Regions from separate parts of the Streptomyces sp. NPDC006711 genome, predicted to be linked through region 3. Evidence: riboswitches for the same ligand, from Rfam matches in the RefSeq annotation. Region 3 holds a riboswitch; each other region holds the start of a gene.
What was found. A riboswitch is a leader RNA that binds a small molecule or an ion and turns the genes downstream of it on or off. The one in region 3 is predicted to bind cobalamin.
Positions count from the first base shown of each region.

Region 1 (3,274 bases), on a different contig from region 3:
ACCTGCGGCTCGATGCACTCGTACACGCCCGCGATGGAGGCGATGGTCGCGGTCGGGGCGATCGCGAGCAGCAGCGAGTTGCGCATGCCGACCGCGGCGATCCGCTCGCGCAGGGCGGCCCAGCGCTCCGGCCAGTTCAGCTCGACGTCGTAGTGGTCGGGGTGCAGCACGCCGCGCGCCGTGCGGGTCTTGTCCCACGCCGGCAGCGGTCCCGACCTCTCGGCGAGGTCGGCGGAGGCCTCGTACGCGGTCAGCATGATCCGCTCGGACAGCTTCGTCGACAGGGCCCTCGCCTCGGGGGAGTCGAAGGGCAGGCGCAGCTTGAAGAAGACGTCCTGGAGGCCCATCGCGCCCAGGCCCACCGGGCGCCACCGGGCGTTGGAGCGGCCGGCCTGCTCGGTCGGGTAGAAGTTGATGTCGACGACCCGGTCGAGGAAGGTCACCGCGGTGCGGACGGCGTCGTCAAGGCGCTCCCAGTCGATGCCCTGGGACTCGGTGTCCACGAACGCGCCGAGGTTGACCGAGCCGAGGTTGCACACGGCCGTCTCGCCGTCGTCGGTCACCTCAAGGATCTCGGTGCACAGGTTGGAGGAGTGCACCGTGTGGCCCGGCTCAGCCGTCTGGTTGGCGGTGCGGTTGGAGGCGTCCTTGAACGTCATCCAGCCGTTGCCGGTCTGCGCGAGGGTGCGCATCATGCGGCCGTACAGATCGCGCGCGGGCATGGTCTTGCGGGCGAGCCCGGCGGCCTCGGCCTTGCGGTAGGCGGCGTCGAACTCCTCGCCCCACAGGTCCACGAGCTCGGGCACGTCGGCCGGCGAGAACAGCGACCAGGTGCCGTCGGCGTCCACGCGGCGCATGAACTCGTCGGGGATCCAGTGCGCGAGGTTCAGGTTGTGCGTACGGCGCTGGTCCTCGCCGGTGTTGTCGCGCAGCTCAAGGAACTCCTCGATGTCGGAGTGCCAGGTCTCCAGGTACACCGCGGCCGCGCCCTTGCGCCGCCCGCCCTGGTTGACCGCGGCGACCGAGGCGTCCAGGGTCTTGAGGAAGGGGACGATGCCGTTGGAGTGGCCGTTGGTGCCCCGGATCAGCGAACCGCGCCCACGCACCCGGGAGTAGGAGAGTCCGATGCCGCCCGCGTGCTTCGAGAGCCGCGCCACCTGGTGGTAGCGGTCGTAGATGGAGTCCAGCTCGTCCAGCGGCGAGTCGAGCAGGTAGCAGGACGACATCTGGGGGTGGCGGGTGCCGGAGTTGAAGAGCGTGGGGGAGGACGGCAGGTAGTCCAGGCGGCTCATCAGGCCGTACAGGGACGCCACTTCGTCCAGGGCGCGCGCCGACTCGTCCTCGGCGAGGCCGGACGCCACACGCAGCATGAAGTGCTGGGGGGTCTCGACGACCTTGCGGGTGATCGGGTGGCGCAGCAGGTAGCGGGAGAAGAGGGTGCGCAGGCCGAAGTAGCCGAAGCGGTCGTCGGCGCCGTCGGCGAGCGCGGCGTCCACCAGGGCGTCCAGGCGGGCGGCGTGGGCGCGGACGAACGCGAGGGTGCGGTCGGCGATCAGACCCTCGCGGTGACCGGTCTCGACGGAGGCGGAGAACGACACCGCGCCCTGGCTCGCGGCCTCTTCGGCGATGGTGACCGTCAGGAGGCGGGCGGCGAGGCGGGAGTACGCCGGGTCCTCGGAGATGAGCCCCGCGGCCGCCTCGGTGGCCAGCTCGCGCAGCTCGGCCGCGTCGGAACGGGCGTTGCGGCCCCGCAGCGCGGCGGCGGCGACCCGGCCCGGGTCGGTGTCCGGGAGGTCGGCGGTGAACTCGGTCAGGGTCCGCAGCAGCGCGGTCCCGGGGGCATCCGCGAGCTCATCGGTGATCGCTGAAGCGGGATCCGCTGGGGCGATGGTCACGTGGGGGGCACTCCCTCGCTCGGCACGGGGCCTTCGGGGGAGGCGTCGGCGCGCGTCGGGGCAGCCCTCAGCGCGTCGTCCACCGGCCCAACCGCGAGGCCCGGACGTCTGGCACCCGGATCGGTCGAACCGGGAGCGCCGTCGGCAGGTTGTCGGACTCGACCCGTATGTATCCGTACGAGTCATACCGTTGCGGGACAGTTCCGGATTCGCACCGGATTCCCCTGCGACGACAGCGAGGACGAGCATACATGTGGGGGGCGCTGTGGGTGGCGCCCCCCACATGTTGTGTCGTCGGCCGATCAGCCTCCGACTGTCAGGGGCCTCCGCTATCGTCGGTGACAGAGCCCTGAAGGAGGCGAGCCGACATGACCGCGACGACTGACCGGCCCCACATGCTGACGGAGGATTTCGAGGCCGTCGCGCGCATAGCCGCCCGTGAGAGGGAGGGGACGCGGCTCGAATTCATCAACGGGGTCATCAGGAGCAAGGCCATGCCGGACGGGGACCACGGGCGGATCATCCAGTGGCTCACGCGCATCTGCGTACAGCATCGGCCGGAGCTGTGGTTGTATCCGGGGCAGGGGATCAAGGCTCAGCAGTACCGGGCGGGGCGAGCGATCCCGGACGGGGCGCTCGCGCCATCCGACGCCTTCGTCGGACAGGGTGACTGGGTGGACCCCGAATCGATCCTCATGGTGGTAGAGGTGACCTCGTGGGACTCCGACACGCACCGTCGTGACCACGTCGAGAAGCCGCAGGCTTACGCCGAGACCGGCATTCCCCTGTATCTGCTGATCGACCGGGCCGCGTGCGAGGTCTCCGTATACAGCGAGCCCGATGGCCACCGGTACGCGTCGGTGCGCACCCTCCCCTTCGGCCGGGACCTCGAGCTTCCCGAGCCGGTGGGGATCACCCTCCAGACCGAGCAGCTCAAGGACTGGGTGCGCTGACCCACACGACGAAGGGCCGTGGCACCCCGGGTGCCACGGCCCTTCGTCGTTCAGCGGAACCTCAGTGCGCCGCCCCCGCCGTCGCCGGCGGCAGCTCGGTTGCGACGCCCGGGTCGCCCGCGTCCGCCGTGTAGTCCTCAGGCGAGGTCTCGTCGACGCCGTCGGGGGCCTTCACGGCGCGCAGGACGAAGGTGAGGACCACGGTGACCACCACGTTCAGGACGAACGCGGTGAGGCCGATGTAGCCGATCTCGCCGATGCCCGGGATCTCCTTGGAGGAGCCGCCGAAGTGCTTCTGCGTGGGCGAGGCCACCCCGTACGCGGCGAGCGTGCCGTAGACCATGCCGACCGCCCAGCCCGCGAGCAGCGCCCAGCGGTGGAACCAGCGCGTGAACAGGCCGCCGACCAGGGCCGGGAAGGTCTGGA
Region 1 is NZ_JBIAGO010000013.1:85,381-88,654, reverse strand. Features, by position in the region: gene ACFYM2_RS24125 (ribonucleoside-diphosphate reductase subunit alpha) at 1-1,895, opposite strand, end outside; cobalamin riboswitch at 2,021-2,161, opposite strand; gene ACFYM2_RS24120 (Uma2 family endonuclease) at 2,264-2,848, shown strand; gene mctP (monocarboxylate uptake permease MctP) at 2,910-3,274, opposite strand, start outside.
Region 1: another riboswitch for cobalamin. It lies ahead of ACFYM2_RS24125 (ribonucleoside-diphosphate reductase subunit alpha); the one in region 3 lies ahead of ACFYM2_RS20000 (ABC transporter substrate-binding protein).

Region 2 (3,274 bases), on a different contig from region 3:
CTTCGCGGCCCTGGTCGGCGCCATCCTGTGGAACCTGCTGACCTGGCTGCTCGGGCTGCCCTCCAGCTCGTCGCACGCCCTGTTCGGCGGCCTCATCGGCGCCGCGGTCATGTCGGCCGGCTGGTCCTCGGTCCACGGCTCCACCGTCGTCACCAAGGTGCTGCTGCCCGCCGTCGCCGCCCCGGTCGTCGCCGGCATCGCCGCGATGCTGGCCACCAGGCTCACCTACCGGCTCAACCGGAACACCGACGAGAAGGCCACCGCCAAGGGTTACCGCGTGGGCCAGATCGCCTCGGCCGGTCTCGTCTCGCTCGCCCACGGCACCAACGACGCCCAGAAGACGATGGGCATCATCACCCTCGCCCTGGTCACCGGCGGCGTGCTGCACCCGGGCGCCAACCCCCCGCTGTGGGTCATCGTCTCGGCGGGCCTGGCCATCGCCCTTGGCACCTACCTCGGCGGCTGGCGCATCATCCGCACCCTGGGCAAGGGCCTGACCGAGCTGCGCCCGCCGCAGGGCTTCGCCGCCCAGACCGGCGCCGCCACCGTTATCCTGGCCTCCTCGCACATCGGCTTCTCGCTCTCCACCACCCAGGTCTGCTCCGGCTCGGTCATGGGCGCGGGCCTCGGCCGCAAGGGCGGTGTGGTCCGCTGGTCCACCGCGACCCGGATGGCCGTCGCCTGGATCCTGACGCTCCCGGCCGCCGCCGTCGTCGGAGCGGGCGCGGAGTTCCTGACCCAGCAGGGCCCCTGGGGCATCGCCGCCGTCGCCGTCCTCCTGATCGCCGGCTCGGGCATCATCTGGAAGCTCTCGCGCCGCCGGCCGGTCGGCCACGACGACGTCACCGCCGACGTCACCGCCGACAAGACCGCTCCGGCCGACGCAGAGCCCGCCGGTGTCATCACCACCGCGATCGCCGCCGTCTCCCCGCCGCCCACCGGCGTCCTGCTCTCCGCCGCCGACCTCGCGGTCGGCGACCTCAGGGCCACGATCCAGGCCCCGGCCCCGGTGGCCCCCGCCGACCCGCCCACCCCGGCCGCGGTCTGACCGGCACCGACCAGGTACAGGTAAGGAATCCTCATGCACATCGACTGGGCGGCCCTCGGCTCCGTCTTCGGCGTCAGCCTCGCGGTGACCGTCGGCCTGGTGGGCCTGTTCACCCTCGGCGTCGTCGGCCTCGCCAAGCGGGAGGCCGCGACCTCGGGATCCGGCAACGTGCTGGTGGCCCGCACCACCGCGTACGCCTGCTTCGCGCTCTGCGCTGCGGCCGTGGCGTACGGGATCCATCTGATCGTCGCCTGACCCGGCGCCCGGGGCCCCACGGGGCACTTCCCGGCGCCGCGCGCACCCCGCGAACCGCCCTTCGGCCCCCGGCCGGAGGGCGCTCGCGTGTGCGCCGGGACACGCTCTCGCGCCGCAGGTCAACGGCAAGTTGACGGCTGTTCTCGGACCGTGGTGGACTGCACCGGCCAGCTACGGCGGCAGGAGAGGAAGCCGGTGCGAATCCGGCGCGGTCCCGCCACTGTCACCGGGGAGCGATCCCCGCGAGCCAGGAACTCTCACCGCCGGTCACGTCGAACCAGGGCGCGGACACCCTGAGTGAGGACACACCGCCATGCGCGCCTGCCCACCGAGACTTTCCGGCCCCTTCCGCGACGCCCCGGCGCGCTGAGCATGCGGGCCGATCGCACCTTCGCCCACGGCGTCACCGCCGGTCTCGTCGCCGACCTCCTGCTCGGCGACCCGCGCCGGGGCCATCCGGTCGCCGCGTTCGGCCGGGCCTCGGCCGCCGTGGAGCGCGCGCTGTGGCGCGACCACCGGGGCCGGGGCGCGCTGCACACCCTGATCTGCGCGGGCGGCGCCACCGCTGGCGCGGCCCTCCTCTCCCGTGCCCTGCGCGGCCGCCCCCGCGCGAGCCTGGCCCTGACCGCCGCCGCCACCTGGACCGTGGTCGGCGGCACCTCGCTCGGCCGCGAGGCCCGGGCCATCGGGGGTGCGCTCGCCGCCGGCGACCTGGCGGCGGCCCGCGAGCGCCTGCCGCATCTGTGCGGCCGCGACCCGCGGTCCCTGGACGCCGACGGCGTCGCGCGGGCGGTGGTCGAGTCGGTCGCCGAGAACACCTCCGACGCCGTCGTCGGGGCCCTGGTGTGGGGCGCGCTCGCGGGCGTGCCCGGTCTCGTGGGTTTCCGGGCGGTCAACACGCTGGACGCGATGGTCGGGCACAAGTCGGATAAGTACCGCAAATATGGCTGGGCTTCGGCACGCCTCGACGACGTGGCGGGCTGGCCGGGTGCCCGGCTCACCGCCGTCCTCGCGGCGCTCGCGGGCCCCGACCCCCGGGGCGCGGTACGGGCCTGGCGCGCCGACGCGGGCCGCCACCCCAGCCCCAACGCGGGCCCGGTCGAGGCCGCGTTCGCCGGCGCGCTCGGCGTGCGGCTCGGCGGCACGCTCTCCTACGCGGGGCGCATGGAGCATCGGCCGGTCCTGAACGCGCCGGGCCGGGCCGTCACCGTCGCGGACATCGAACGGGCCGTACGGCTCTCGCGCCGGGTCAGCTGGCTGACGCTGGCCGCCGCCGTGGCGACGAGGGCCGCTGTGAGGAAGGGACGTACATGGGTGGCGGGCTGCTGATCGCGGGCACGACATCGGACGCGGGCAAGAGCGTCGTGACGGCCGGGATCTGCCGGTGGCTGGTGCGCCGGGGCGTCAAGGTCGCGCCGTTCAAGGGCCAGAACATGTCGCTGAACTCGTTCGTCACGCGTGAGGGCGCGGAGATCGGCCGGGCCCAGGCGATGCAGGCACAGGCCGCCCGGGTGGAGCCGAGCGCGCTGATGAATCCGGTGCTGCTCAAGCCCGGCAGCGACCGCTCGAGCCAGGTCGTCCTGATGGGCAGGCCCGTCGGCGAGCTGAGCGCCCGCGGGTTCTTCGGGTCCCCGGGCCCCGCGTCCGCCACCGCGCCGCACCGGGGCGGCCGCGAGGCGCTGCTCGGCACCGTACTGGACTGCCTGGCCGAGCTGCGGGCCACGTATGACGCCGTGATCTGCGAAGGCGCGGGCAGTCCGGCCGAGATCAACCTGCGGCGCACCGACATCGTCAACATGGGCATCGCGCGGGCCGCCCGGCTGCCGGTCGTGGTGGTCGGCGACATCGACCGGGGCGGCGTCTTCGCCTCGTTCTTCGGCACGACGGCGCTCCTGAGCCCCGAGGACCAGGCGCTGGTCGCCGGCTACGTCGTCAACAAGTTCCGGGGCGATGTGACGCTGCTTGAGCCCG
Region 2 is NZ_JBIAGO010000007.1:62,388-65,661, forward strand. Features, by position in the region: gene ACFYM2_RS16625 (anion permease) at 1-1,048, shown strand, start outside; gene ACFYM2_RS16630 (hypothetical protein) at 1,082-1,303, shown strand; cobalamin riboswitch at 1,440-1,581, shown strand; gene ACFYM2_RS16635 (cobalamin biosynthesis protein) at 1,676-2,632, shown strand; gene ACFYM2_RS16640 (cobyric acid synthase) at 2,614-3,274, shown strand, end outside.
Region 2: another riboswitch for cobalamin. It lies ahead of ACFYM2_RS16635 (cobalamin biosynthesis protein); the one in region 3 lies ahead of ACFYM2_RS20000 (ABC transporter substrate-binding protein).

Region 3 (3,274 bases):
TCCGCGCAGCATCCACAGGAAGAAGGGGCCGCCGGTGAGCGCGGTGAGGACGCCGACGGGGATGTCCTGGGGCGCGGCGACCGTGCGGGCCGCCAGGTCGGCCAGGACGAGGAAGGCGGCGCCGCCCAGGGCCGCGACGGGCAGCAGGGCGCGGTGGGCGGCGCCGACGGCCATGCGGGCGGCGTGCGGCACCATCAGGCCGACGAAGCCGATCGACCCGGTGTACGCGACGAGGACGCCGGTGAGCAGCGATGCCAGCACGAAGGCGGCCGCGCGGAAGCGCCCGGTGTCGAGGCCGAGCACGGTGGCGCCCTCCTCGCCGACGAGCAGCAGGTCCAGCGGGCGGGCCAGGGCGATCAGGAGCAGGGTGCCCGCGGCGAGGGCGAGCGCGGGCAGAGCGAGCATGTCCCAGCGGGCGCCGCCGAGTCCGCCGAGTGTCCAGTGCAGGACTTCCGTGACGTGTTCGGCGCTGGCCGATGTGACCAGGATCAGGCTGGTGAGCGCGGACAGGACGTAGGAGACGGCGACCCCGGCCAGCACCAGGCGCCCGCCCGCCAGGGAGCCGGCGCGCCGGGCGAGCGCGTAGACGAGGACGAGGGCGGTGAGGGCTCCGGCGAAGGCGGCGGCGGGCAGGGCGACGGTGGTGGCCACCCCGGCGCCGGCCCCGAGGACGATCACGGCGACGGCCCCCGCGGAGGCTCCGCTGGAGACGCCCAGCAGGAAGGGATCGGCGAGCGGATTGCGCACGAGGGCCTGGAGGGTGGTGCCGATGACGGCGAGACCGGCGCCGGTGACCGCGCCGAGCACGACCCGGGGGGCTCTGACGTCCAGCACGATGGTGCGGTAGGGGCCGGGTTCGGCGGCGCCGGTGACGATGGCCCACACCTCGCCCGCCGGTATCCGTACCGAGCCGAGCGCGAGCCCGGCGGTGGCGCCGGCCAGGAGCACGAGGGTCAGGCCGCCGAGCAGCGCGAGGTAGCGCCGGCGGGGGGTCACCGGCGGGCTCCTTCTCGACCGGCGGGACGGGGCTGCGGGCCCGCGTGGTGGCGCCCCCTCATGCTCCCGCCCCGAGCTGCGCGGCCAGCTTGGCCACCGCGTCCGGGGCCCGTACGCCCGTCACCATGTCGGACAGCGCGAGGACCGCGAAGCTGTTGTTCTTGACGGCGGGCACCGAGGCGAGCGCCGGGTCGTCGCGCAGGCGCTTCTTCTTGGCCTCCACGCTCGTGCCGCCGTAGTCCAGGATGAGGATGGTCTTCGGGGCGCGGGCCACCACGTCCTCCCAGCTCGCGTCGCCGAAGGAGGCCGTCTTCAGGTCGTCGGCGAAGATGTTGCGTCCGCCCGCCCGCGTCACGATGTCGTTGCCGATGCCCTTGCCGCCGGCCGTGAACGCCGTCTTGTCGCCGCTGTCGTAGACGAACACCGGCACCGGCTCCCGGCCCGAAAGCGCCGTCCGGGTACGCTCGTTGGCCTCCTGGGCCGAGCGTATCCACGTCTGGGCCCGCTCGGGCACCCCGAAGGTGCGGCCGACCTCGGTGACCTCCTCGTACACGTCGTCCATCGTGGTCGCGTCGGCGCGGGGGCAGTTCTCCACGTTGAGGCGGGACTTGATGCCGCTCTTGGCGAGGGCTTCGCGGCTTCGGCCCTCGCCCGCGGCGAAGGCCGAGGCGTAACCGCCGTAGACGTAGTCGGGGCCGGCGGCCAGGAGCTTTTCGTAGGAGGGGTACTCGGCGGCCAGGACCGGGACCGAGCGGTAGGCCGCCTCGTACTTCGGCAGTACCTTGTCGTCCAAGTAGGCCGTCCCGGCAAGGGACTTGGCGAGGCCGAGCTCCAGCATCACCTCGGTGGCGTGCTGGTTCATCGTGACGGCCCGCTTGGGAGGCGCGGTGAACGTGGTGCGCACGCCGCAGTTGGTGACGGTGTACGGGAAGCCGGGGGCCGTAGCGCCCGTGGCCTCGGGCTGCGGCCGCGTCGTGCACGCGGCGAGCGGGAACAGCAGGGCGGCGGCGAGTGCCGCGCGGCGCCAGAGCATGGCTGCGCTCCTCCAAGGGGATTTCCACGTCCCCTGTCGATGGGAGAAGGCGGCAGGTCAGTTCCTGGCTTCCGGCTCCGAGGGGGGTCCCCCGGGGCCGGTCACAGTGGCGGGACCGTGCCGGATTCGCACCGGCTTCCTGGGTCCTGCCGCCCGATGATCAAAATTTCGTACGGACAGTATGCGCGAATTTCGATATGCGCGAATTTCGATCGGTACGCGCCATCCGTCACGGCGCCCGGGGGTGACTCAGTAGGCCTGGCTCAGTGGGCCTGGCTCAGTAGGCCTCGACGACCTTGACGTCTTCCTCCGTGATCACACCGTCCACGATGCGGTACGAGCGGAACTGGAACTCGCCCGCGCCGTCGGTGTCCGCAGTGGACACCAGGACGTAGTGCGCGCCGGGCTCGTTGGCGTAGGACACGTCGGTGCGCGAGGGGTAGGCCTCGGTCGCGGTGTGGGAGTGGTAGACGATCACCGGCTCCTCGTCGCGGTCGTCCATCTCGCGGTAGAGCTTGAGGAGGTCCTGCGAGTCGAACTCGTAGAACGTGGGCGAGCGGGCCGCGTTCAGCATGGGGATGAAGCGCTCGGGGCGGCCGGTGCCGGCCGGGCCCGCGACCACACCGCACGCCTCGTCGGGGTGGTCGGCGCGGGCGTGCGCGACGAGCTGGTCGTACAGGGCCTGGGTGAGGGTCAGCATGTCGGCAAGGATAAGCAAAGGGGCCGCCGCGTATCGAGTGGCGATACGCGGCGGCCCACATGGTGAGAACGTGCCGGTCAGCGGGGTCAGACGCGCTTGGCGAACGCCTTGTTCTCGGGGTTCTTGGCCTTGAGGACCAGGTAGGAGACGCCCAGGATCAGGGCCCACAGCGGCGCGCAGTACAGCGAGACGCGGGAGTCCTTGTCGATGCCCATCATGACGATGACCATGCCGATGAAGAGCAGCGCGAACCAGCTGGTCCACGGGGCTCCGGGGGCGCGGAAGGTGGACTGCGGCAGTTCGCCGCGGTCGGACTTGGCGCGGTAGCGGATCTGGCAGACCAGGATCATGATCCAGGCCCACATGCCGGAGATCGTGGCGAAGGAGACGACGTAGTCGAAGGCCTTGCCGGGCGCGACGTAGTTGATCCAGACACCGACCAGCATGAGCCCGGCGGAGACCGAGGTGCCCACCAGCGGGGTGCCGCTCCTGGTGAGCTTGGTGAAGACCTTGGGGCCCTGGCCGTTGAGCGCGAGGTCGCGCAG
Region 3 is NZ_JBIAGO010000009.1:157,939-161,212, forward strand. Features, by position in the region: gene ACFYM2_RS19995 (FecCD family ABC transporter permease) at 1-996, opposite strand, end outside; gene ACFYM2_RS20000 (ABC transporter substrate-binding protein) at 1,055-2,029, opposite strand; cobalamin riboswitch at 2,067-2,214, opposite strand; gene ACFYM2_RS20005 (M67 family metallopeptidase) at 2,307-2,729, opposite strand; gene ACFYM2_RS20010 (amino acid permease) at 2,816-3,274, opposite strand, start outside.

Region 4 (3,274 bases), on a different contig from region 3:
CGTCCCCAAAGCGCCGCTGGCCAGGGCCGATTGTCAGTGGTGCCCAGTAAAATCGAGGCAGTAAGTGAGGGTTCCCGACTGCCCAGGAGGATGCCCATGACCGCTGCCGTACTCACCTCGCGCGCTCCGAAACAGCTGTCCCTCGCGCCCCTTCGCAAAGTGCCGCTGCCCGCCGGGCGTCCGCGCGCGTGGTACGAGTCGCACAACCGCCGCCTGAAGGCCATGCGCCTGGCCGTCGCGCTGCTCGACACGGGCGTCTACCGGCCCGAGCAGGCGCCCGACCGCACGATACGGACCGTCGCCGCCCTCATCGGCGTCCACCCGCCGTCGGAGACGACGTGCCGGATGGTGCGCGCGCTGATCTACGACGGCCGCTGATCACCGGCGGCGGCCGGTCCGTCGCCGCATCCGGTCCCGGTCATGCCGTCGAGGCGTGGCCGGGGCCGGTCCCCGAGGGCGTCATCGCGTACTGGTCCAACAGGCGCGCGGTCGCCTCGTCCACCACCCGGTAGCGCACCACCCGCCCGTCCTTCTCGCCGGCGACCGCGCCGGCGGCCCGCAGCAGACGCAGCGCCTGCGAGACGGCCGGGTCGCGCATGCCGGTCGCGACGGCCAGGTCGGAGACGGCCAGCGGTCCGGCCCGGCGCAGCGCGAGCAGCAGGGCGAGCCGGTTGGGGTCGGCGAGCAGCGAGAAGCGGTCGGCCCAGGAGCGTACGCGCGCGGGGTCGCCGATCGCGGCGATGGCGTCACACACGCGGTGGCCGTCGATGGTGCGGTGGCCGGCGCGGTCGGCGGGGACGAGATGCATACCGGCATCCTCGCAGGAGCGCGGTGCGCGTCCGAGCCCCGGGCCGTGCGCGTCCGAGCCGGGCCGTGCGCGTTCGAGCCCCGGTCCGCCCGGGGGCCCGGTCCTCACGAGGCCCGGCTGCGGCGGACGCGCCGTGTGATCTTCGATACCTGCACAGCTGTGCAGCTGTGCGGGCAACTCTCCAGCGTCTAGGGTGACCTGGCCGTGGTGTTCGGGAAGACCGGTGGGAAACCGGAGCGGCCCTCGCCACTGTGATCGGGTTCCCCCATCGGTTCCACGGGGGAGCAGCCGTCCCCTCGCGGGCCACTGGCCAGGATCCACCTGGCTGGGAAGGCCGGGGCGGTCGCACCCACCCGTCAGCCAGGAGACCGGCCGCGGCATCTCACGAAGTGATCCACGAGGTGCTGGAGCGTGACCGCATGACCCTGTCCACCCCCACGTCCGCCGAGGCGGGCGCCGCCTCACCGGCCTTCCACTGGCGCCGCGAGGACACCGTCCGCACCGGCCTGTTGCTCGCGGTGATAGCCGCCCTGCACGTGGCCGCGTTCGGCATCCTCTTCCTCCTGGTGGCCCCCGCGCACTACGCGGTCGGCGCCAAGACGTACGGCATCGGCCTCGGCATCACCGCGTACACGCTCGGCATGCGGCACGCCTTCGACGCCGACCACATCGCGGCCATCGACAACACCACCCGCAAGCTGATGGCCGACGGCAAGCGGCCGGTGTCCGTGGGCTTCTGGTTCGCGCTCGGCCACTCCAGCGTCGTCGTCATCATGGCGGCCCTGGTGGCCGGCGGCGCACAGCTCGCGGGCACCATCATGAACGAGAAGTCCGACACCCACCAGGTGCTCGGCGTCCTCGGAACCACAGCCTCCGGATCCTTCCTCTACCTCATCGCCGCGCTCAACCTCGTCGCCCTGTTCGGCATCCTGAAGGTGTTCCGCGCGATGCGGTCGGGCGCGTACGACGAGAAGGAGCTCGAAGCGCACCTGGACTCGCGGGGGTTCATGAACCGCGTCCTGGGCCGCTTCACCAAGTCCATCTCGCGGCCGGGCCAGATGTTCCCGCTCGGCTTCCTCTTCGGCCTCGGCTTCGACACCGCGACCGAGGTCACCCTGATGGTCATGGCCGGCACGGGCGCCGCCGCCGGACTGCCCTGGTACGCCATCCTGTGCCTGCCGCTGCTGTTCGCCGCGGGGATGAGCCTGTTCGACACGCTGGACGGCACGTTCATGAACTTCGCCTACCAGTGGGCGTTCTCCAACCCCGTGCGCAAGGTCTACTACAACCTCACCATCACCGGCCTCTCGATCGCCGTCGCGTTCTTCATCGGCACCATCGAACTGGTCGGCGTCATCCACGAGAAGTTCGACCTCACCGACCCGGTCAGCGGCTGGATCGCGGCCCTGGACCTGGACAACGTGGGCTTCGTCATCGTCGGCCTGTTCGTGGTGGTCTGGGCGGCGGCGCTGGCGTACTGGCGGCTGGGGAAGGTGGAGCAGAAGTGGGCGGGGACGGGGGCGTGAGCTAGCCGGCCCGGCCCCGGCCCCCGTCCCTCACCCCTTACCGGGCGTTCGCGGGCCCGGCACCCCGCAGTCGTTCTGCGGGAGCCACAACGCCCTGAACAGGCCGTCGGCGGCGGTGTGTTCGACGAAGGTGCTCTCCTGAATGATCCGGCCCCGGCCAAGGATGACGATGCCGTCGGCGACCGCGACGTTCGCCAGGCGGCGGGCCACCAGGACCACCACGCGGTTCCGGACGACGTTCCGCAGTCCGGGGAAGATAAGGTGCTCGGCCCTGGCGTCGAGCACGCTGGTGGGACGACGCGTCGGTACGCCGTGCGGCCGCCCACTCCGGCGCCTACGAGCACTCCGCCCTTGCACACTCAAAAATGTCCTTCTTCAGGGCGGGCCCCTCGCTGCCGGGACAGCGGTACGTCAGGGCCTCGGCCCGTACGACGTCCGGTGCCGGAGGCGTCAGCTACCGACATCCGGCCCGAGCAGCCAGGCCGGCGCGACCCACACCACGCCGGCCGCGAGCCCGCCCGCGAGCGTGCCAAGTACCGAGTAGGAGGTGCACGGCCTTGTCGGCGGCCGCGTCCACCGGCCCGCCGATCGTCCGGAACCGGTCGAGCATGGAGTGCGCCATCGTGCGGGAGCGCAGCTGGCCGGCGGTGCCCTTGTCGAGCCCGAACCACCGCAGCAAGTTCAGCGCGCGGCGCTCCGTGCTCATCGCCCGCGACGCCTCGTAGTGCACGCGGGCGGCCTTCACCCCGGCGACGCGCTGCGGCACGCGGGGAGCAGGAGCAGCGCCCCCAGCCCGGCGGCTCCTCATCTTCCGCACGAACCAAGGCAACCGCGTCGCTCCTGGCCCCGCCGCTCGACAGGACGGTGGCGTGCTGCGGGGGCTGACTGCGTGCAAGCAGGATCGGAGCGGGTGGCCTCCTACCGGTGACATGCTTGATCG
Region 4 is NZ_JBIAGO010000016.1:107,572-110,845, reverse strand. Features, by position in the region: gene ACFYM2_RS26970 (hypothetical protein) at 97-378, shown strand; gene ACFYM2_RS26965 (ArsR/SmtB family transcription factor) at 419-808, opposite strand; cobalamin riboswitch at 983-1,200, shown strand; gene ACFYM2_RS26960 (HoxN/HupN/NixA family nickel/cobalt transporter) at 1,228-2,334, shown strand; gene ACFYM2_RS26955 (hypothetical protein) at 2,365-2,619, opposite strand; gene ACFYM2_RS26950 (hypothetical protein) at 2,789-3,100, opposite strand.
Region 4: another riboswitch for cobalamin. It lies ahead of ACFYM2_RS26960 (HoxN/HupN/NixA family nickel/cobalt transporter); the one in region 3 lies ahead of ACFYM2_RS20000 (ABC transporter substrate-binding protein).